DNA from 3 places in the Mycetocola sp. Y171 genome. Region 1 is predicted to be linked to each of the others. Evidence: predicted binding sites of a transcription regulator. Region 1 holds the regulator's gene; each other region holds the start of a gene.

Region 1 (6,708 bases):
TCGGGTCATTCGTTTCCGGCACTGGAATCCTCTCCGAGGTTGCCGATGAGCACGTGCGCGTGCACGTGGAAAACGGTCTGGCCGGCGCGTTCGCCGGTATTGAACACGAGGCGGAACTCGCCGCCGTGCGCGTCCGCGAGTTCCTGGGCGAAGGCGACGAGCTCGGCCAGGAGTGCAGGGTCACCCGCTGCGAGGGCAGCGACGTTGGCATACTGCTCGGTCTTCGGCACCACCAGGATGTGGACGGGAGCCTTCGGGGCGATGTCGTTGAACGCGATCAGCCGGTCGGTCTCGCCCACGATCGTCGCGGGGATCTCGCGCGCGATGATGCGGGTGAAGATGCTGGGTTCGGTTCTCGACATGGTCCTATCCTACGAAGCTCTGGCGATCGGTGGGCGGCTGCGCGGGTTCACCAGCGGCCAAGGGAGACATTGAGGACGGCGAGTGCGGCCGGTCCGGCTGAGGAGGTCCTCAGCACGGTGTCCCCGAGTCGCACCCGGACGGCGCCAGCGGCGGTGAGAGCGTCGAGTTCGGAGTCACTGATCCCGCCCTCCGGCCCGACGACCAGCAGCAGATCACTGTCGTCTGCGTCGGCAGGGAGGTCGCTCAAGCGATCGGTGGCGGTCGGGTCGAGGAGAACGACTCTGGAGGTCGCTGCGAGCACCTTCAGGTCTGCGGTCGAGGCGATCGGGAGCACCGGGGGAACGAACCAGCGGATCGACTGCTTCGACGCTTCCCGCACGATGGTCTCCCAACGCGCCCGGCCCTTCTCTTTCTTGGCTCCCTCCCAGCGTGAGACACTCCGCGATGCCGCCCACGGGATGATCGCCGAGACGCCGAGTTCGGTAGCCGCCTGGATGGCGAGTTCGTCGCGGTCGCCCTTGGCGAGTGCCTGGACCAGCACGAGGCGGGGCGCTGGCTCTGCCCGCTCCTCCACATCGGTGACGCGGACGGCGACAGCACCGGGCTCGATCGACTCGATGATCCCTGTAGCGACGAGTCCGCGACCGTTGCCGATGCGGATCCCGTCGCCGACCCGAGACCGGTTCACGGTCACGGCATGCTTCGCCTCTGCGCCGCCGAGCTCGATGAGCGCACCGACCGTGGTCTCACCGAGGTCCTCGCGCAGGTACAGGCTGCTCATGTCAGCCGAGGAACCGGTCGCGCAGCTTGGAGAAGAGGCCCTGCTGGAAGGATCCGAGCTGGGTGCCCTTCTGGTCACGGCCGGCGGCGAACGTCTTGATGAGTTCCCGTTCGCGGTGGTCGAGCCGTGTCGGTGTGAGGACCTGGACGCCGATGCGCAGGTCGCCTCGACCGTTGCCGCGCAGCTTGGTGACTCCGCGGCCCTTGACCGTCAGGACCTCTGAACTCTGGACGCCCGGCTTGAGTTCGACGTCCACGTCCCCGTCGAGCGCGTGGATGGTCGTGGTGACGCCGAGAATGGCATCCGTCATCGGGACCTCGAGGGTGCAGAGCAGGTCGTCGCCGTTACGGCTGAACCGCTCGTCGCTGCGGACCTTGATCTCGAGGTAGAGGTCACCGTGCGGTCCACCGGCAGGCCCGATCTCGCCGCTGCCCGGCATCTGCAGGCGAAGTCCGGTGTCCACCCCGGCCGGGATGTCGACGGGGACAGTCCTGCGGTCGCGCACACGGCCCTGGCCCTGGCAGGTGACGCACGGGTTGGGGATGACCGTACCGTGGCCGCGGCAGGTGCCGCACGGCGTGGAGGTCATGACGTTCCCGAGAAGGGAGCGCACCGCCCGCTGGATCGAGCCGGTGCCTCGGCAGATGTCGCAGGTGATCGGCGACGTGCCCGGCTGGCAGCATGACCCCTGGCAGGTCTCGCAGAGCACTGCGGTATCGACCTCGAGGTCGCGGTGGGTGCCGAAGATCACCTCGGCGAGGTCGACCTCGACACGGAGCAGCGCATCCTGGCCACGTTCGCGCCGGGATTTCGGCCCGCGTTGCTGCTGTCCGCCGAAGAAGGTGTCGAAGATGTCGCCGAAACCGCCGAAACCGGCGCCACCCATTCCACCTGAGCCACCCATGTCGTACTGCTGACGCTGCTTGGCGTCGCTGAGCACGTCGTACGCGTGCGTCACTTCCTTGAACCGCTCGGATGCTTCAGCGCCCGGATTGACGTCGGGGTGCAGTTCCCGTGCCAGTCGGCGGTACGCCTTCTTGATCTCGTCGGTCGTCGCTTCGCGGGACACTCCGAGAACTTCGTAATGGTCAGCCACTCAAGGCCTTTCGTCGTGGGGTCGTCGCTGTGCTCGGGGGACGACCAGGGGATGTGCGCTGCGCCGGGCTCAGCGTGCCACTCAGTCGTCGCCGAGTTGGCGTGACAGGTAGCGGGCGACGGCCCGGACGGCCGCGAGATTGTTGGAATAATCCATTCTCGTCGGTCCGAGCACGCCAAGTCTGGCAAGTTCGCCAGAAGAGGAACGATAGTTGCTTGCGATGATGGAGGTCTCACCGAGTCCGAACGAGGCATTCTCCCGTCCGATCGAGGCCGAGACGCCGTTCAGGTCGGTCGCCATCTCGCCGAACAGGCGCAGGAGAACGACCTGCTGCTCGAGTGCTTCGAGGACCGGGTAGATGCTCCCCGAGAAGTCGTCCTCGGTCCTGGCGAGGTTCGCTGCGCCCGCCATCACGAGCTTGTCGTGTCGGTATTCAGCGAACTGCTCACTCAGTGCCTGGCTGACCCGCCCGACGAGAACCTCATCTTCGGGCGCCGCTTCCGCCCTGATGGCATCGAGGATCGCCGCCGATGCGTCGACGTTCGACCCGATGAGCAGCGCGTTGAGCTGACCTTTAAGCCGCTCGAGCGTGTGGGCCTCGACCGGGTGCTCGATCTCGACGACGCGTTGTTCGACCCGGCCGGTATCGGTGATCAGAACGGTCAGCAGTCTGTGGTCGGTGAGACCGACCAATTCGACGTGCCTGACCTGCGCCCGGGCGAACGACGGATACTGCACGATGGCGACCTGGTTGGTGATCTGGGACAGCAGCCGCACCGTGCGCATAAGCACGTCGTCGAGCCCGACGGATTGACCGAGGAATGTCTCGATCGCCTCCCGCTGTGCCGCTGTGAGCGGTTTACGGTCGGCGAGCTGGTCGACGAACAGGCGGTAGCCCTTGTCGGTCGGGACACGCCCGGAAGACGTGTGAGGGGCGGAGATCAGCTCCTCCTCCTCCAGCTGGGCCATGTCGTTGCGGATCGTCGCCGCTGACACACCGAAGGAGTGCCGTTCGACGATCGCCTTCGAGCCGACCGGCTCACGGCTGGCGACGTAGTCCTGCACGATGACGCGGAGAACCTCGAGGCTTCGCTCAGAAACCATGGCGCACCCCTTCCGCGTGAACGGGCCCAAGCTTTGGCACTCAGCAACCCTGAGTGCCAATTCTAGCGTGCGCCTCGCGGCAGGGGTAATTGCCTAACCCCCTGAACAGCAGTACTTTTAGCTCAAGCCCGCGACACCGCTCCCTTCGGGGAACTGGCACGTTCGGGCCCCACAGCAGCAGCGCCATCGATCGAAAGGCTTGGCCATGACCGACCCCAACGCGCAACCACCGGTTGACCCCAACCAGAACCAGCCGCAGGCCCCCCAGAACCAGCCGCAGCCTCCGCAGGGCCCACCGGCTCCGCAAGCTCCCCAGCCGCCATACGGCGGACAGCAGCCGTACGGAGGCCAGCAGCCGTACCCCGGCCAGCAGCCCCCACCCGGACAGGCTCCGTACGGTCAGCAGCCGTACCCGGGACAGCAGCCTCCGCAGCAGTACGCCTACCAGGGCCAGGCATCGCCCCCTCTGACGCAGGCCGAGGACAAGCAGTGGGCGTCGTTCGCGCACTTCGGCGGGGCTCTCGGCGCGTTCCTCGGTGCAGGCACCGCCGGGTGGATCGCCCCTCTCATCATCTTCCTCGTGTTCAAGGATCGCGGACCGTTCACGCGCCAGGAGGCGAAGGAGTCCCTGAACTTCCAGCTCACCGTGACGATCTTCGTCGTCGGCCTCTACATCCTCGGGTCGATCCTCGCGCTGGTCCTGATCGGCTTCCTGCTGTTCCCCCTTGCCTGGATCGTCGGCATCCTCGGTGTCATCTTCGGAATCATCGGAGGCGTGAAGGTCAACAATGGCGAAGCGTACCGCTACTTCTTCGCCATCCGCATGGTGAAGTAGCCGTCTGATCCGCCGGCGGGCTCACACCGTCAGCCGGCGGACCACCGCATCGGCAAGAAGCCGCCCTCGCAGGGACAGTTCCACTCTCCCGCGCAGGGCGGCTTCGGCGTTGACGAGGTCGTCTGCGATGAGCCCGGCCACTGCGACGCGCGCCTCCGAGGCGAGCGACGGGATGGCGATGCCGTCCCTGGTACGCGCGAGCAGCAGGATGCGTTCGAGTTCACGGGTGTCTGCGGAGAGGGTCTCCCTCCCCGCGCCTGGCGATACGCCCTCGCTCATCCGCCCGGCGTATGCGGCCGGATGTTTGACGTTCCACCACCGGACACCGCCGATGTGGCTGTGCGCCCCTGGCCCGATCCCCCACCAGTCCTGGCTGCGCCAGTAGGCGAGGTTGTGCCTGGACTGGAACTTCCGACCGCGGGACCAGTTGCTCACCTCGTACCAGTCGAATCCGGCCGCGACGAGTTTCGCGTCGACGAGTTCGTACATGTCCGCCTGCAGGTCCTCGTCAGGCTGGGAGACCAGCCCCGACTTGATCTGCCGAGCCAGTTTGGTGCCGGCCTCGACGATGAGCGAGTATGCGGAGAGGTGGTCGGGACTCGTATCCAGCGCAGCATCGACGGAGGTCTCCCAGTCGTCGAGGGTCTCCCCCGGTGTGCCGTAGATGAGATCGACGCTGACCTGGAGGCCGGCGCGTCTGGCCCAATCGACGACGAGAGGCACCCGATCCGGGTCGTGCGTGCGCTCGAGAGTCGCGAGAACGTGCGGGACCGCTGACTGCATGCCGAAGGAGACGCGGGTGAATCCGGCGTCGGCCAGCGTGGCGAGGTAGCCGGCGTCGACGGAGTCCGGATTCGCCTCCGTGGTGATCTCGGCGTCAGGGGCCAGCCCGATCTCGTCGCGGACGGCGTCGAGCATCCTCGTCAGGTCGGCCGCCGGCAGCAGCGTCGGCGTTCCTCCGCCGAAGAAGACGGTGCCTGCGGGCCGCTCCGGAAGCCCGGATGAGCGCAGGGTGCCTGCTGCGAAGGCGACCTCTGCTGAAGCCTCTGAGGCGTAGTCGGATTGCTTCGCCCCGCGGAGCTCGGTTGCCGTGTACGTGTTGAAGTCGCAGTACCCGCACCGCACCCGGCAGAACGGGACGTGCAGGTAGACGGACAGCATCCGCTCGGCCGCGCCGTCGAGAACGGATCGCGGCAGTGATCCGTCGGGTGGTGCTGGGTCACCGATCGGCTGGGGGCCGGCCATCAGGAGCGCCCCGGGTGAATTCGGGTCACGTCAGGCCGTCGGGGTCGACCACAGAGGAGACAGGGACCGCAGGTACGCGGTCGTGAACCTCTTCCGGCGCATCTTCACGAGCGGAGGGAACAGGCGGTACAGCAGCGACACCGGCCGACTGAACGACCGAACCTCGAACCAGACCGAGTCGTCCTCGCGTCGCTCGACGCGGAACGATTCCTCCCCGCTCACCCGGTGGGCGCCGACGGTGCCGTAGGCGAATGCGACGATGGTGGGTTCCTCGATGACGTAGACCACACGAACACGTTCGTCCATCCTGAACGAGCGGACGTGGCCGCGCAGGCGTGCCGTCGTACCGGACGAAACGAACGGCGTGCCGTCAGCAGCGAATCTCTGCTCGGTCGACACCGCGATCGGTTCGAGGGCAGTGCCGTCCTCGGCGTAGCGGATGCCGCCGTACCGCTGCCCTGAGTCAGCCTTGACGTCGAGCACGGCGATCCCCGCTCCGCGAAGGATGTCCCAGCCCAGCAGGGATGCCGTCGCCGACTCGAACCGTTCCTCGCCGCTCCCGAGCCGGATGGAGGCCTCGAACGGGGTGAATCCCTTCGGCGGGTATTGCATGAGGTCGTGCGCCTGCGTGGCGCCCACGGCCGCGTAGTCGACCGGCTGATCCTCGAAGTTGCTGCGACGCATCCCGTTACTTCTTGTCTTTCGTTTCCGTGTCTCCGCTCAGCGCGGCGATGAACGCCTCCTGCGGAACCTCGACCCTGCCGACCATCTTCATGCGCTTCTTGCCCTCTTTCTGCTTCTCGAGCAGTTTGCGCTTACGGCTGATGTCGCCGCCGTAGCACTTGGCGAGGACATCCTTGCGCATTGCGCGCACCGACTCGCGGGCGATGATCCGCGCACCGATGGCAGCCTGGATCGGAACCTCGAACTGCTGGCGCGGGATGAGCTTCTTCAGTCGCTCGGTCATCAGCAGGCCGTATGCGTACGCCTTCTCGCGGTGGACGATCGCGCTGAACGCGTCGACCTGTTCGCCCTGCAGCAGGATGTCGACCTTCACGAGGTCGGCTGTCTGCGATCCGGAGGGTTCGTAGTCGAGCGAGGCGTACCCCTGCGTGCGGCTCTTGAGGTGGTCGAAGAAGTCGAAGACGATCTCGCCGAGCGGCATCGTGTAACGGAGTTCGACGCGATCCTCGCCGAAGTACTCCATGCCGAGCAGCGCGCCGCGGCGGCCCTGGCAGAGTTCCATGATCGTGCCGACGTAGTCCTTGGGCGAGAGGATGCCGA
Region 2 (6,708 bases), on a different contig from region 1:
AGTTCGTCACCGGGATCTTCGCGGAACTCGGCAAGCGGCTCAAGCAGCGCGCCGGTTCGCTGTCCGGTGGTGAACGCCAGATGGTCGCCATGTCCAGGGCGCTCATGATGGACCCGCACGTGCTCCTGCTCGACGAGCCCAGCGCCGGTCTGTCGCCCGTTCGCCAGGACGACGCGTTCCTGCGTGTGTCAGACATCAACAAGGCCGGCGTGACCACGATCATGGTCGAGCAGAACGCCAGGCGCTGCCTGCAGATCTGTGACCGCGGCTACGTGCTCGACCAGGGCACGGATGCGTACACCGGCACGGGGCGCGAACTGCTCAACGACGAAAAGGTGATCGGGCTCTACCTCGGTACCCTGGGCCAGGACGACGAGGAGTAGCCCTCCCCGACCGCGCTCGACGAAGCCCCGCAGGCCTGGCCTGCGGGGCTTCGTCGTGCGATCGGGCTCCTGCGGTGATCCGGAAGGTCAGCGACCGCGACTCCGGTCGGAGGATGAAGTCCGGCCAGACATCGGGACCGCAGGCACGGGAGCCGGGGCCGTGCTGGGCGGCATCCAGGTAGAGATTGCTGCGATCAGCTCGTGGGGCGCTCCTGTAGCCGCTTTCCTGCGGTCGGGCATACCGGGACGGTCAGGTCGTCGATGCAGGACGTGTAGCGCCAGATGCGGGCTGCGCGCATGCTGTCCGGGTAACGACTCCTGCGGCCCTGCGCTCATCCACCAGGCCCGCTACACGAGTCGCTCCACGGTGTGATGGAGCTGTATGCCGTTCTCGTGCGCGAGTCCCCCTGCCACGAAAAACGGTGGCCGCGGGAGACCCGCGACCACCGCCCGTTCAGTGCGACCTAGTTGATGCGGTCGTACTTGTTCTCTTCGTTGTACTCGTAGACGCCGATGGTCGCCTCGGTCGGGTCGCCGTTCTCGTCGAACGTGATCGGACCGGAGTTTCCGTCGTAGTCAGCGGTCTTGCCGTCGTTGATCAGTGCAGCACATTCTTCGAATGTCTTGCACTTCTCGCCGTCGCCTGCACCACCGGAGACTTCCTGGAGCTTCTCGGCGATGTCGACACCTTCGGTCGAGTTAGCCGCCATGGCAGCCAGCGCGAGAAGCACGACAGCGTCGTACGTCTCAGCCGCGTAGCTGTAGTCCTTCAGCTCTTCGTTGCCCTCATCGGCCCAGAACGCCTGCAGTCGATCGGTGAAGTCACCGAGCTTCGCAGTGTCGAGACCCGGCAGCGTTCCCTTGGCGCCCGTGAGGGTGCCTGCCGGGAAGTCAGCCGAGTAGTCGGAGAGGTTTCCGTCGACGAAGTACATGTTCTCTGACGGGTAGCCGGCGAGAGCAGGAACGATCGTCTTCGTCTCCTCGAACGCGATCAGGGCGATCGCGTCGGGGTTGGCAGCCTTCAGCGCGCTGACCTGTGCGTCGAACGAGGTGTCACCGGTGTTGTATGACTGCTCCTCGACGACCTCGCCGCCCGCGGCCTCGAACGCTTCACCCGTGAACTTGGCGAGGCCGGTTCCGTATGAGTCGTTGAGGTACAGGATTCCGAGGGTTTCCTTGCCGTCTTCGGCAATGAGGTTTCCGAGAACCTCGCCCTGGAGGACGTCGCTCGGAGCGGTTCGCCAGAACAGCCCGTTGTCGTCCCACGTGGTGAAGTCGGCCGAAGTGTTGGCCGGCGAGAAGTGAATCACGCCTGCACCGGTCACCTCATCGATGAACAGCTTCGACACACCGCTGGATGCGGCGCCGACGATGGCTGAAACGCCTGCCTGGAGCAGTCGCGGAACCTCGGTGGCGTATGCCTTGTTGTCGGTGTCGCCTGAGTCGCCGTATTCCATCTCGATCTCGATGCCAAGGTCAGCGTCGTTGATTTCCTTGGCTGCGAGTCCGGCGCCTGCTTCCTCGGGCGGGCCGAGGAATGCGAGGTTGCCTGTCTGAGGCAACTGCGTACCGATCTTCAGGGTCAGGTCGCCTGACGGCTTCTCGTTGTCCCCGCCTTCGCTTCCTCCAGGACTTGCGCATCCGGTGAGAACCAGCGCGCTGGCCCCCAGGAATGCAAGCCCACTCAGAGTGGCTGTGCGGGTGCGTGAGCGGGAGGCCGTAGCCCGGGTGAAAACGCCCATGTTGCTCCTATGCTGTGTCGTATCCAAAGGACAGTGCTCTGTACTGTCGTTGTGCCAACCTATTCGAGCAATCGCCGGCGAACAATACGTATGGGTTACATCCGTGTAACGAGAGCGCAATCGTTACAGTTCGTGATCTTTTCGCGCGGTCAGGGCGCCGCTGGTGCAGATTTGTTGCGCATCACGGACGACCGTCGCGCGCTCGCCGCCATATCGACGGTCAGGATGATGAGAGCGATCCAGACCAGGCCGAACCCGATCCAGCGCTCGATCGGCATCTCCTCATGCAGGATGAGCACCCCGACGAGGAACTGGATCACCGGCGCGAAGAACTGGATGAAGCCCATCCAGACGAGGGGCAGCCGGCGGGATGCCGCGGCGAAGAAGAGCAGGGGAACGGCCGTGACGACGCCGGTGCCGATGAGCAGCGCTGTATGCATCGGGCTCACCGTCCCGATGGTCAGTCCGCTGGTGACACCGACGACGACGAGCTGGATGATCGCGACGGGCAGGAGCCACGCGGTTTCGAGAGTGAGTCCTGCGACGGCATCCACCCGCGGTCCGACGCGCTTCTTGATGTACCCGTAGAAGCCGAAGGAGAACGCGAGCACGAGGGCGATCCAGGGCACGCCGTTGCCCCCGACCGCGAGGACGAGAACGGCGACGATGCTGATACCGACCGAGATCCACTGCACGGTCCTCAGTCGTTCACGGAGGAAGAAGACGCCGAGGAACACCGTGACGATCGGGTTGATGAAGTACCCGAGCGACGCCTCGACCACCTGATTGCTGAGCACGCCGTAGACGTAGGTCTGCCAGTTGATGAAGATCAGCACCCCGGCGAGCGCCATCGTGAAACTGATCCTGGGGGTGACGAGCAGCCGCGAGAACGGCTTCCACGCCCTGGTGACGGTGAGGAGGAGGGCGCAGAACACCAGCGAGAAGATGATGCGTGCGGCGACCAGCTCGAATGGTCCGGTCGGAGCAAGGAGAAGGAAGTAGAGCGGGAGCCCACCCCACAGGGTGTACGCGGCGATCGCGGAGGCGAGGCCCGCGCGATTCAGCCTGGCGGGGACTTCGGCACCTGGGGTCACAGTGCCTCCTGTGACGACGTCGACATCGGCAGGGTCTGACGCGGTAGGCACCTGTCGATGCTACTCGCTGCCCCGCAGGACACCCGGCGGTTAACGGACGAATCCCGGATGGTTTCCGCCATCCGGGATTCGAGCGTGTACAGGGTGCTGTATTAGCGGACCACCACGGCGAGAACGTCGCGGGCCGAGAGGACCAGGTAGTCCTGGCCGTCGAACTTCACTTCGGTTCCGCCGTACTTGGAGTAAATCACCTTGTCGCCGACGGCGACGTCGAGCGGAACGCGGTTGCCGTTGTCGTCGATGCGGCCGGGGCCTACTGCTTCGACGACGCCCTCCTGGGGCTTCTCCTTGGCGGTGTCAGGGATGACGAGACCCGAAGCAGTTGTCTGCTCGGCGTCGACCTGCTTGATGACGATGCGATCCTCGAGCGGCTTGATGGAGACCGACACGGTTGACCTCTTTCTGAACTAAGACTTGAGTTAGCACCCTCACATCGAGAGTGCTAACGCCAGTCTAGGCATCCGCTGGCACTCTCGCAACGTGAGTGCCAATCCAGCGCCGTGGCCTTGGTAGGTTTGCGGGATGGAGAGAGCCGAACTGGTCGAATTGCTGACGCCGGAGGGACTGACCCTGCTGGACGAGGTCGCCGGGGCGGATGCCGTCGGCGATGTCGTGGCCGCCGTGTCACGTCTCAGGGCAGCAGGGCACTCCCCCTCCCTCGTCGCCACCGTGCTCACCCAGGCCAGGCTGCGGCACAAGGCGAGGGGCAAGTTCGGCGACTTCGCCTCACGGATGCTCTTCACCGAGGCAGGACTGGAACAGGCAACACGGCTTCGTGTCGCTGCGCTGCACGCAGGCCGGTTCGAATCCGCAGGGCTCCGCCGTGTCGCCGACCTCGGCTGCGGCATCGGAGGTGACGCCATGGCCCTCGCCGCCCTCGACCTCGAGGTGACCGCCGTCGACGTCGACGAAGTGACCGCGACGGTCGCGAGTTACAACCTCGCCCCGTTCGAATCCGCCCGTGCCGAGCACGCCGCCGCCGAGGACATCGACCTCACGTCGTTCGACGCACTGTACTTCGACCCGGCCCGCCGGACCGCCGGGCACGTGAACACCGCGAGGCTCACCCAGTACTCCGACTACACCCCGTCGCTCGACCTCGTCGTCGGCGCGGCCGCAGACCGGCCCACAGGCGTCAAGCTGGGCCCGGGCTTCGACCGCAGCCTCATCCCCGAGGATGCGGAGGCCCAGTGGGTCAGTGTCGACGGGCAGGTCGTCGAGCTCGGCCTGTGGTTCGGGGCGCTCGCACGAGACGGCATCCGCCGGTCAGCCCTGGTCCTCGATTCGGCCGGGAGCCATGAGGTCCACGCAGGTGAGGACAGCGCCGACGTTCAGGTCGGAGCGCTCGGCGGGTACCTCTGGGAGCCGGACGGCGCGGTGATCCGTGCCCGCCTGATCGGCGATGTGGCCCGTTCGCTGAACGCCCGCATGCTCAGCGACGGCATCGCCTATCTCACCGGCGACGAGCCTGCCGGGAGTCCGTTCGCGACCGGCTTCCGTATCGTCGAGCGTTTCTCGCTCGACGAACGCACGCTCAAACGGGAACTACGGTCCCGCGGGATCGGAACCCTCGAAGTGAAGAAGCGCGGGGCGGACATCGATCCGGCCGCGTTCCGAAACCGGATGAACCTCAAGGGCCCCAACAGCGCCACCCTCGTCCTCACACGGGTGGACGGACGGCACGCGGCGCTGCTCTGCGAACGCCTCTGACCTTCCACTTTCACTCTATTACCCCGAGGGGGGCTTGCCGCAAGACCCGGGTCGTGCCGCACACTTGCTGGTCGTGAGCGGAAGACGACGGACGGGAGTGATGGAATGCGAGTTGTCCTGTGGGCGGCGGCAACGGGCACAAACGGCACGGTGGTTGGCGTGACGTGGACCCGCTGATGACAAGCGTCTTCGACCTGCCCGACCGGCTGGCAGGCAAACGGGACCATACGCTGATCGCAACAGATGACGAGCATTTCGCGGCCATCGCAACCAGTCTCGAGGAGTCGATCGCCGATGCATCCGACCGTCTCGATGCCGCGCGCCGCGCACCGGCAGGCCCGGGCCAGCAGGCGCTGGACCGGGACCTGGAGGTGCACAGGCTGACCGCTCGGCTCCGCCTCCTGCGCCGTTTCGGTCTCGACCTGTGCCTCGGACGGATGGTCGGCGCCGGGAACCCAGAACCGGTGTATGTCGGGCGGTTCGGCCTCACCGACGGTGCGGGACGCCGGCTCGTGGTCGACTGGCGTTCTCCCATCGCCGAGCCGTTCTTCGGGGCGACGCACGCCAACCCGATGGGCCTCGTGAGCCGCAGGAGGTATCGCTGGACCCGCGGCCGGATCAGCGACTACTGGGATGAGGTGTTCACCCCGGACGGGCTCGAGGGCGGCCATGCGGCACTCGACGACCAGTCCGCCTTCATCGCCAGCCTGGGCAGCAGCCGGTCGCCGCGGATGCAGGACGTGCTCGGCACGATCCAGGCCGATCAGGATGCCATCATCCGCGCCTCGTCTCGCGGCGCCCTCGTCGTCGACGGCGGCCCTGGAACGGGGAAGACCGTCGTCGCCCTCCACCGCACCGCCTACCTCCTCTACGCGGACCCCCGGTTCGGCCACCGCAAGGGTGGCGCACTGTTCGTCGGTCCGCACCAGCCCTACCTGGACTACGTCGCCGACGTCCTCCCCGGCCTCGGAGAGGACAGCGTCGAGACCTGCACTCTGAAGGACCTCGTCCCTGAGGGAGCCTCGGCCGCGATCGAACCGGATCCGCAGGTCGCCGCGCTGAAGTCGACCGTCGCCATGGTGACGGCGATCGAACCGGCGGTCGGGCTTTACGAGGAACCACCGGCCAGGGGGATGACCGTCGAAACCCCCTGGGCGGACCTCTGGCTCAGCGCAGAGGACTGGGCGGAGGCCTTCGAGGCGCCGGAACCGGGAACACCGCACAACGACGCACGCGACCAGGTCTGGGAGGCGCTCCTCGACATCCTGACCGACCAGCTCGACGACGATGAGGTGCCACCCGCCCTGCTCCGCAGGGCGCTCGTCCAGAACGACGGCCTGACCCGAACATTCACGAAAGCGTGGCCTCTGCTCGATCCGGTCGCCGTCGTGGCGGACCTGTGGTCGGTTCCCGCCTACCTGCGCAGGTGTGCTCCCTGGCTCTCACCGGATGAGGTCGGGAAGCTGCAACGCCAGGAGGCCAGGGCCTGGTCGACCTCCGACCTCCCCCTCCTGGACGCGGCACGTCAGCGCATCGGCGACCCAGAGGCATCCAGAGGCAAGCGTCGCCGCGCCGCGACTCTCGCCGCCGAGCAGGAACAGATGGCTAGAGTTGTCGACGACCTCATCGCCGGCGACGACTCGGAGATGCAGGTGATGTCGATCCTGCGCGGGCAAGACGCCAGGAACACACTCGTCGACGAATCCGCGTTGCCCGGTA
Region 3 (6,708 bases), 720 kb from region 1:
CACGGCCCACAGGCCGAGACGACGACAGCGGGGCGCCTCCCGAAGGAGACGCCCCGCTGTCTGAAACGCGTTGTTCGGACCTAGAAGTCCATGCCACCGGTCGGGTCGCCGGCCGGAGCCGGGTTCTTCTCCGGCTTGTCGGCGACGACGGCCTCGGTGGTGAGGAACAGTCCGGCGATCGACGATGCGTTGAGCAGCGCCGAGCGGGTGACCTTCACCGGGTCGTTGATGCCTGCAGCGAGCATGTCGACGTACTCACCGGTCGCGGCGTTGAGGCCGTGTCCGACGGGCAGGTTGCGGACCTTGTCGGCCACAACACCCGGCTCGAGGCCGGCGTTCAGCGCGATCTGCTTGAGCGGAGCGTCGATGGCGACCTTGACGATGTTCGCGCCGGTTGCCTCGTCACCCGAGAGCGACAGCTTCTCGAATGCGGTCTTGCCAGCCTGGATGAGCGCAACGCCACCACCGGCGACGATGCCCTCTTCGACGGCAGCCTTCGCGTTACGGACGGCGTCCTCGATGCGGTGCTTGCGCTCCTTGAGCTCGACCTCGGTCGCTGCTCCGGCCTTGATGACCGCAACACCGCCGGCCAGCTTGGCCAGGCGCTCCTGCAGCTTCTCGCGGTCGTAGTCGCTGTCGGTGTTCTCGATCTCCTTGCGGATCTGGGCGACGCGGCCCGCGATCTGGTCGGTGTCGCCGGCACCTTCGACGATGGTGGTCTCGTCCTTGGTGATGACGACCTTGCGTGCACGGCCGAGAAGGTCGAGCGTGACGTTCTCGAGCTTGAGGCCGACCTCTTCCGAGATGACCTGTCCGCCGGTGAGGATCGCGATGTCCTGCAGCTGAGCCTTGCGACGGTCTCCGAAGCCAGGTGCCTTGACGGCGACCGACTTGAAGATGCCGCGGATCTTGTTCACGACGAGGGTGGCGAGGGCTTCGCCGTCGACGTCCTCAGCGATGATGAGGAGCTGCTTGCCCGACTGGATGACCTGGTCGACGATCGGGAGCAGATCCTTGATGCTGGAGATCTTGGAGTTCGCGATGAGGATGTATGGGTCCTCGAACACGGCTTCCTGGCGATCGGGGTCGGTGACGAAGTATGCCGACAGGAATCCCTTGTCGAAGCGCATTCCCTCGGTCAGCTCGAGCTCGGTGCCGAACGTGTTCGACTCCTCGACGGTGACGACGCCTTCCTTGCCGACCTTGTCGATCGCCTCGGCGATGATCGCGCCGATTTCTGAGTCGCCGGCCGAGATGGAGGCGGTTGCCGCGATCTCTTCCTTGGTCTCGACCTCTTTCGCGTTGGCGATGAGCTCTTCGATGACCGCAGCGGTGGCCTTTTCGATGCCACGCTTCAGCGAGATCGGGTCAGCGCCGGCTGCGACGTTGCGCAGGCCTTCGCGGACGAGGGCCTGAGCCAGAACGGTTGCGGTGGTCGTGCCGTCGCCCGCGACGTCGTCGGTCTTCTTGGCGACCTCCTTGACCAGCTCTGCGCCGATCTTCTCGTACGGGTCGTCGAGCTCGATCTCCTTGGCGATGGACACACCATCGTTGGTGATCGTGGGGGCGCCCCACTTCTTCTCAAGGACAACGTTGCGACCGCGGGGGCCAAGCGTGACCTTGACAGTGTCAGCCAGAATGTTCAGGCCGCGCTCGAGGCCGCGGCGGGCTTCCTCGTCAAAAGCAATGATTTTTGCCATGTGGTTTTTCGTCCCTCCCGGACGTGATGAACGTAGTTAGCACTCAACGAATGCGAGTGCTAACACGATTCTGGCACTCTGCACCTGCGAGTGCAAGCTCAACAGGTCGGGGCGCTGAGGTTACGCCGGACGCGGAACCGACAGCAGCGCGGCCTGCAGGAACAGCACGACGCCGCCCGCGGATGCGCGGACGGCGTCGTGACGGATCGAGTGGTGGCTCAGGCTGGTCGCACGGCCTCCGCCTGCGGTCCCTTCGCCCCTGTACCGATCTCGAAGCTCACCTGCTGGCCTTCTTCAAGCGACTTGTACCCACCCACGTCGATGGCGGAATAGTGGACGAAGACGTCCTGCCCATCGCCATCGACAGTGATGAAGCCGTAGCCCTTCTCAGCGTTGAACCACTTCACGGTCCCGTTCGCCATGTGTTACTCCCATTGCTGTGTTCCTCGTGCAGGCAGGCGCCCACCCGGGTCTGCCGCACCAAGGCCCGGCGATCGTGCCGACCGTCGTCTGCCTGGAAGGCTGGTGCGATGGAGCACAATGTTTGACCAGTTCCAGATACTAGCGAGGGAATCGGTGCTTCCAACAGGAGTTTGCGCCGGACTTCCGGGAGTTTCCACCCTCTCAACACGCGGGAAACAGGGCCGAAACATGACGCGGCGGCCACCGACCTGGGTCCTACGCCGCGGCGTAGTCCGCGCCGAGCACGACGGTGATCTGGAGGATCGGCTCTTCGCCCTCACCGACGGGGATCTGGAACTGCGTCGACAGCTGGATGCTCCCGATTCCGAGGTCTTGGGCAAGACCGCGCGCTGCGCCCTCCTGTGTCGGGTCCTCGTAGTACACGGTCGTGGTCGCCACGTCCGTTGCCGATGCGCTGCCGGGGGTGATGCTCTGGGTCCAGCCCGCGGCGTTCAGCTGCTCGATGGCCTGCGTGGCGAGCCCCCTCGTCTCGGTTCCGTTGAGGACGGTGACCATGGAGTTCGGGTCGATCGTCGGGGCGGCGGTGGGGGTCTCAGTGGGGGTCGGTGTCGTCGCGGCAGGCGTGGATGTGTCGACGAAGTTGATGCGATCACCGAGCAGGTTCAAGCCCACGATCCCGCCGGCCACGAGGACGATCACGGCCAGTGCAGACCAGAGGAAGACGAACCAGCTCCGTCCTGGACGGACAGGGGCGCGGTGCGCGCCGACGCGCTTCAAATCAGCGGGGACCTCGTCGAACCTGTCCTTGGCGTAATGGTGAGCCATATCGGTGCTCTGGAGTCCTCTGCGGTCGCGTGCGGGTGTGAACGGCGGTGATCCGGCGCCCGAGTGCGCTGACCGCTGGTCTCAGTCCGCATTTCGGGCTCGCGCCCGCCGTGCGGCCTGCCGGGTGTCTCGCAGTCGCTGGAGACGCTTGACCAGAAGGGGATCGTGCACGAGGGCGGCGGGCGAATCGATGAGAACGCCCAACAATTGATAGTACCGGGTGGGCGAGAACGAGAACGTGGAACGAATCGCCTCTTCCTTCAGCCCGGCGTGCTGCCACCACTGGTTCTCGAAGTCGAGGATGGCGAGGTCACGTTCGTCGAGGGCATCCGCGTGTCCGTGCGCCGATCTGTCCGGCTTTCCGCTCATCGTCCACCACCGCTCGAATCTCAACCTGACTCTGGCCGTGTCGCCATACTAATGCGGGCGGTGCTGAAGAAACGCTCAACCGCGCGCGTCGGCCACGATGATTACTCAGTGTTTCCCCAGCCTGAGCCACAGCAGGGAACATGACCGGCTCCGAACCGGTTAGATAAGACGCAAGATCTATCCGTGAGGAGTACGACCCATGACCCAGCCAGTGAACAAGAGCAACGAAGAGTGGCGCGAGACCCTGAGCAGCGAGCAGTACGCGGTGCTGCGTGAAGGAGCGACCGAGCGTCCGTGGACGGGTGAGCTTCTCGACGAAGGCCGCGCAGGCCTCTACACCTGTGCCGCCTGTGGCGCCGAACTTTTCAAGAGCGGCACGAAGTTCGACTCCGGCTGCGGCTGGCCGAGCTTCTACGAGTCGGTCCGGCCAGAGGCCGTCAAGCTGATCGAGGACAACTCGCTCGGTATGGTGCGCACCGAGGTCCGTTGTGCCACCTGCGACTCACACCTCGGTCACGTGTTCGATGACGGTTTCGGCACCCCGACCGGTGACCGCTACTGCATGAACTCGCTCTCGCTGAACTTCGCCCCGGCCGAGTAACGTGCCGGATCTCATCGACATCGTCGCCGGACGCAGGTCCTGGTCGAAGGTGACGGAGGATGCCCCGACGCATGAGGAGCTTCTCCCGCTCGTCGCGGCATCCGCCCGTGTGGCCGATCACAGTGCCCTCCGCCCATGGCGGTTGATCGAGTTGCGCGGGAACGCTCGCCACAAGCTCGGCAAGGCCATCGCCAAGGCGGAGGGTGACGACAAGCCGTCGACGAAGCCGCTCCGCGCCTCGCTGCTCATCGCGATCGTCGTGAGCGTGAAGAAGAGCGGAAAAGTCCCGGTCTGGGAACAGGAGACCGTCGCATCGGGAGTCGCACACACTCTCAGCCTGCTCCTGCACGATGCCGGCTGGGGTGTGTTCTGGCGCAGCGGTCACTACACGCGGTCGAAGCCCGTCCGCAAGATGCACAAGCTCGCGAGGAACGAGGAGCTGCTCGGCTGGCTCTACGTCGGCGGCATCCCTGAGAAGGTGAAGCCGGGCCACCGCAGAATGATCGACGCCGAGAAGTTCATCACCGAGCTGTAGGCCGCCGCCTGATCGTCGCCACGGCCACCGCGACGAGGGCGAGCACTGCTCCGCCGACCGTCGCGAATCCCAGCCCGGCGCCGCCCGGCGCGACGGCGTCGATCAGGACGGAACCGACGAGCTGCCCCGCAACAGTGCCGAGTCCGAGGATCAGGACGCCGGTGTGAGCGACGAGGTATGCATTGACACCGATGAAGATGCAGCCGATCGCTCCGCCGAGGTAGAGCAGCGGTTCGGTCGGCAGCCGGTCGGGCCAGCCGACGAATCCTGCACGCACGAGCATCACGGCGACGAGGGCTGCCGTTCCCACGACGAAATTGATGAACGTGGCCGAAAAGGCGCTTTTCGCGCGTGCCCTGACCCTGCCGTTGACGGCAGACTGCCAGCCGGTTCCGAATCCGGCGACGAGCGGCATCGCGAGCATCCAGAGCGGGACGGAACCACCGACCTGACCGGACACCGACCACACGACGGCGACGATGGTGAGGCCGGCACCGACGAGCCTTGGCCACGTGCTGGGCACTTTTCCGTGCGGCCCGAACCCGATCCTGTCGAGGATCAGTCCTGACACGGTCTGCCCGGCCACAAGGGCGACGCTGAACAGGGCGACTCCGACCACGGCACCCGCGATGCCCTGGGAGAGCACGAGGAAAGCGCCGGAGAGGCCGCCGAGAACGGTCCACCACGGCATGCTGCCGTTCCGGAGGGCGCGGGAGACCTTACCGAGACCCACCCTGCCACTGCGGACGAACACCATGCAGACGGTGAGGATGAGAAGCCCGGAACCGAACGAGATGGCGGCCGCCACGAACCCGTCGCCGAGCGCGACGCCGAGGGCACCGTTCAGCCGGGTCTGCACCGCGGCGAGCGCTCCGCAGATCGCGGCGAGGGTGACGGCGAGCCACGTGGGTACCCGGCCGTGGGCCGTGTTCCTGCTCGCGGCGGGGTCGTTCCGCATCGACATTGACCTCCTGCGCCTCAGACGGAACGTACCCGATCGGCGTCCCCCCTCCATCTTGGTCGCTCCAGCGACCGCGTTGTAACAGCCCGGAGTGGCCGGATTCAGATGACGGCGCCGATCAGCGCGATGAGAGCGGGGGTGCTCTGGCCGATGGCGCCTCCGATGCCGGTCCCTCGCGGACGGCTGAGCGCCATGCGGTCGGCGACGAGCAGGACAAGACCGGACAGGAACATGAACAGGCAGGTGTAGATCACCAGCGTCCTGCCGACCGGTTCGTTGCCGGCGCTCCAGGCGATCAGTCCGGCGATCGTGCCGAGTCCGAGGAACAGGTTGTAGAAACCGACACCGAATGCCCAAAGCCGAACAGCCGGGACGTCCTGGGCAGGCGTGGAGAAAATGCGCCGGTAGACCCCAGGCCGTTCGAACACCAGAGCCTCCCAGACGAAGACAAGGATGTGGAGCGCCGCGGCCAGCGATGCGAACACCCACACCAGCCAGTTCATCGGAACGCGTCCGTATCGCTCATGGTCACGTCGTGACGGCTGAGGACTCTCCGGATGTCCTGCATCGAGTCCGCGAGCGGACGCCCGGACGGGACGGACGCGTCCAGGTCGGCGTGGAACCGCCCCATGGCGGCGGTGAGACTGAACACCAGGAACCTGACGGACGGAGTCAGGGCCGTGAACGTGTGGAGAGCACCGGAGGGAATGGCGATCGATGACCCCGGTCCGAGGTCGAACCCCTCCTCATCCACCTGGACGACCATCCGGCCCTGAAGGACGTAGTAGGTCTTTGCCCAGCCCGTGCGGTGAAGGGGCGTCGGCTCTTGCCTGGGAGCATCGATCTCGAAGACTTCGTAGGAACCGTCGGTGTGGTCGCTGTCCACTTTGACGGTCAGGGTGGCGTCAGGAGCGCGCAGCTCAGCGCCGTCACCCGGCTGAAGGTATTGAACTGAAGAGGACATGGTGCCAACGCTAGAAGCCTGATTCTCCACCGTCGATCCCAGAATTCAGGGAATGACGGGTAGGGAGATCCGGTGGAATAATGGGCCGCATGTGGGAGGAACGTGCGGACCACGCCCGTCGGGAGATCACAGCGCTTGCTGGCTCAGGACTGGGACTCGGCAGCCTGCACGCCGAGGCGATCAGGGTCGTCGACCGCGACGTCCGCACCGAGCTGACCTGCTGGGCGACGATCGATCCGGAGACGCTCGTCATCAGCACCATGTCCAGCGGTGAGACACGGATCCCCGCGCAGTACCAACCGCTCCTGGCCGATGCGGAATACTCCCCCG

The links. The regulator HrcA, encoded in region 1, represses chaperone genes, less so after heat shock. The targets are predictions, from matches to a motif close to TTNGCACTCGNNNNNNNCGAGTGCNAA.
Region 2: groES (co-chaperone GroES) is a predicted target of HrcA. The motif match lies at 3,744-3,770, and genes of this name have one in related genera.
Region 3: groL (chaperonin GroEL) is a predicted target of HrcA. The motif match lies at 1,737-1,763, and genes of this name have one in related genera.

The regions. Positions count from the first base shown of each region.
Region 1 is NZ_JBWYGX010000002.1:766,250-772,957, reverse strand. It holds gene AC1M2K_RS13380 (histidine triad nucleotide-binding protein) at 6-362, opposite strand; gene AC1M2K_RS13375 (16S rRNA (uracil(1498)-N(3))-methyltransferase) at 410-1,144, opposite strand; gene dnaJ (molecular chaperone DnaJ) at 1,146-2,240, opposite strand; gene hrcA (heat-inducible transcriptional repressor HrcA) at 2,322-3,344, opposite strand; gene AC1M2K_RS13360 (DUF4870 domain-containing protein) at 3,550-4,179, shown strand; gene hemW (radical SAM family heme chaperone HemW) at 4,201-5,424, opposite strand; gene AC1M2K_RS13350 (DUF1990 family protein) at 5,455-6,108, opposite strand; gene lepA (translation elongation factor 4) at 6,113-6,708, opposite strand, start outside.
Region 2 is NZ_JBWYGX010000003.1:125,381-132,088, reverse strand. It holds gene AC1M2K_RS16705 (ABC transporter ATP-binding protein) at 1-383, shown strand, start outside; gene AC1M2K_RS16700 (ABC transporter substrate-binding protein) at 848-2,125, opposite strand; gene rarD (EamA family transporter RarD) at 2,275-3,219, opposite strand; gene groES (co-chaperone GroES) at 3,372-3,668, opposite strand; gene AC1M2K_RS16685 (class I SAM-dependent methyltransferase) at 3,802-4,989, shown strand; gene helR (RNA polymerase recycling motor ATPase HelR) at 5,166-6,708, shown strand, end outside.
Region 3 is NZ_JBWYGX010000002.1:50,000-56,707, reverse strand. It holds gene groL (chaperonin GroEL) at 81-1,700, opposite strand; gene AC1M2K_RS09875 (cold-shock protein) at 1,919-2,122, opposite strand; gene AC1M2K_RS09870 (LytR C-terminal domain-containing protein) at 2,379-2,948, opposite strand; gene AC1M2K_RS09865 (DUF3263 domain-containing protein) at 3,030-3,317, opposite strand; gene msrB (peptide-methionine (R)-S-oxide reductase MsrB) at 3,517-3,918, shown strand; gene AC1M2K_RS09855 (nitroreductase family protein) at 3,920-4,453, shown strand; gene AC1M2K_RS09850 (DMT family transporter) at 4,440-5,417, opposite strand; gene AC1M2K_RS09845 (DUF1304 domain-containing protein) at 5,516-5,917, opposite strand; gene AC1M2K_RS09840 (cupin domain-containing protein) at 5,914-6,378, opposite strand; gene AC1M2K_RS09835 (helix-turn-helix transcriptional regulator) at 6,468-6,708, shown strand, end outside.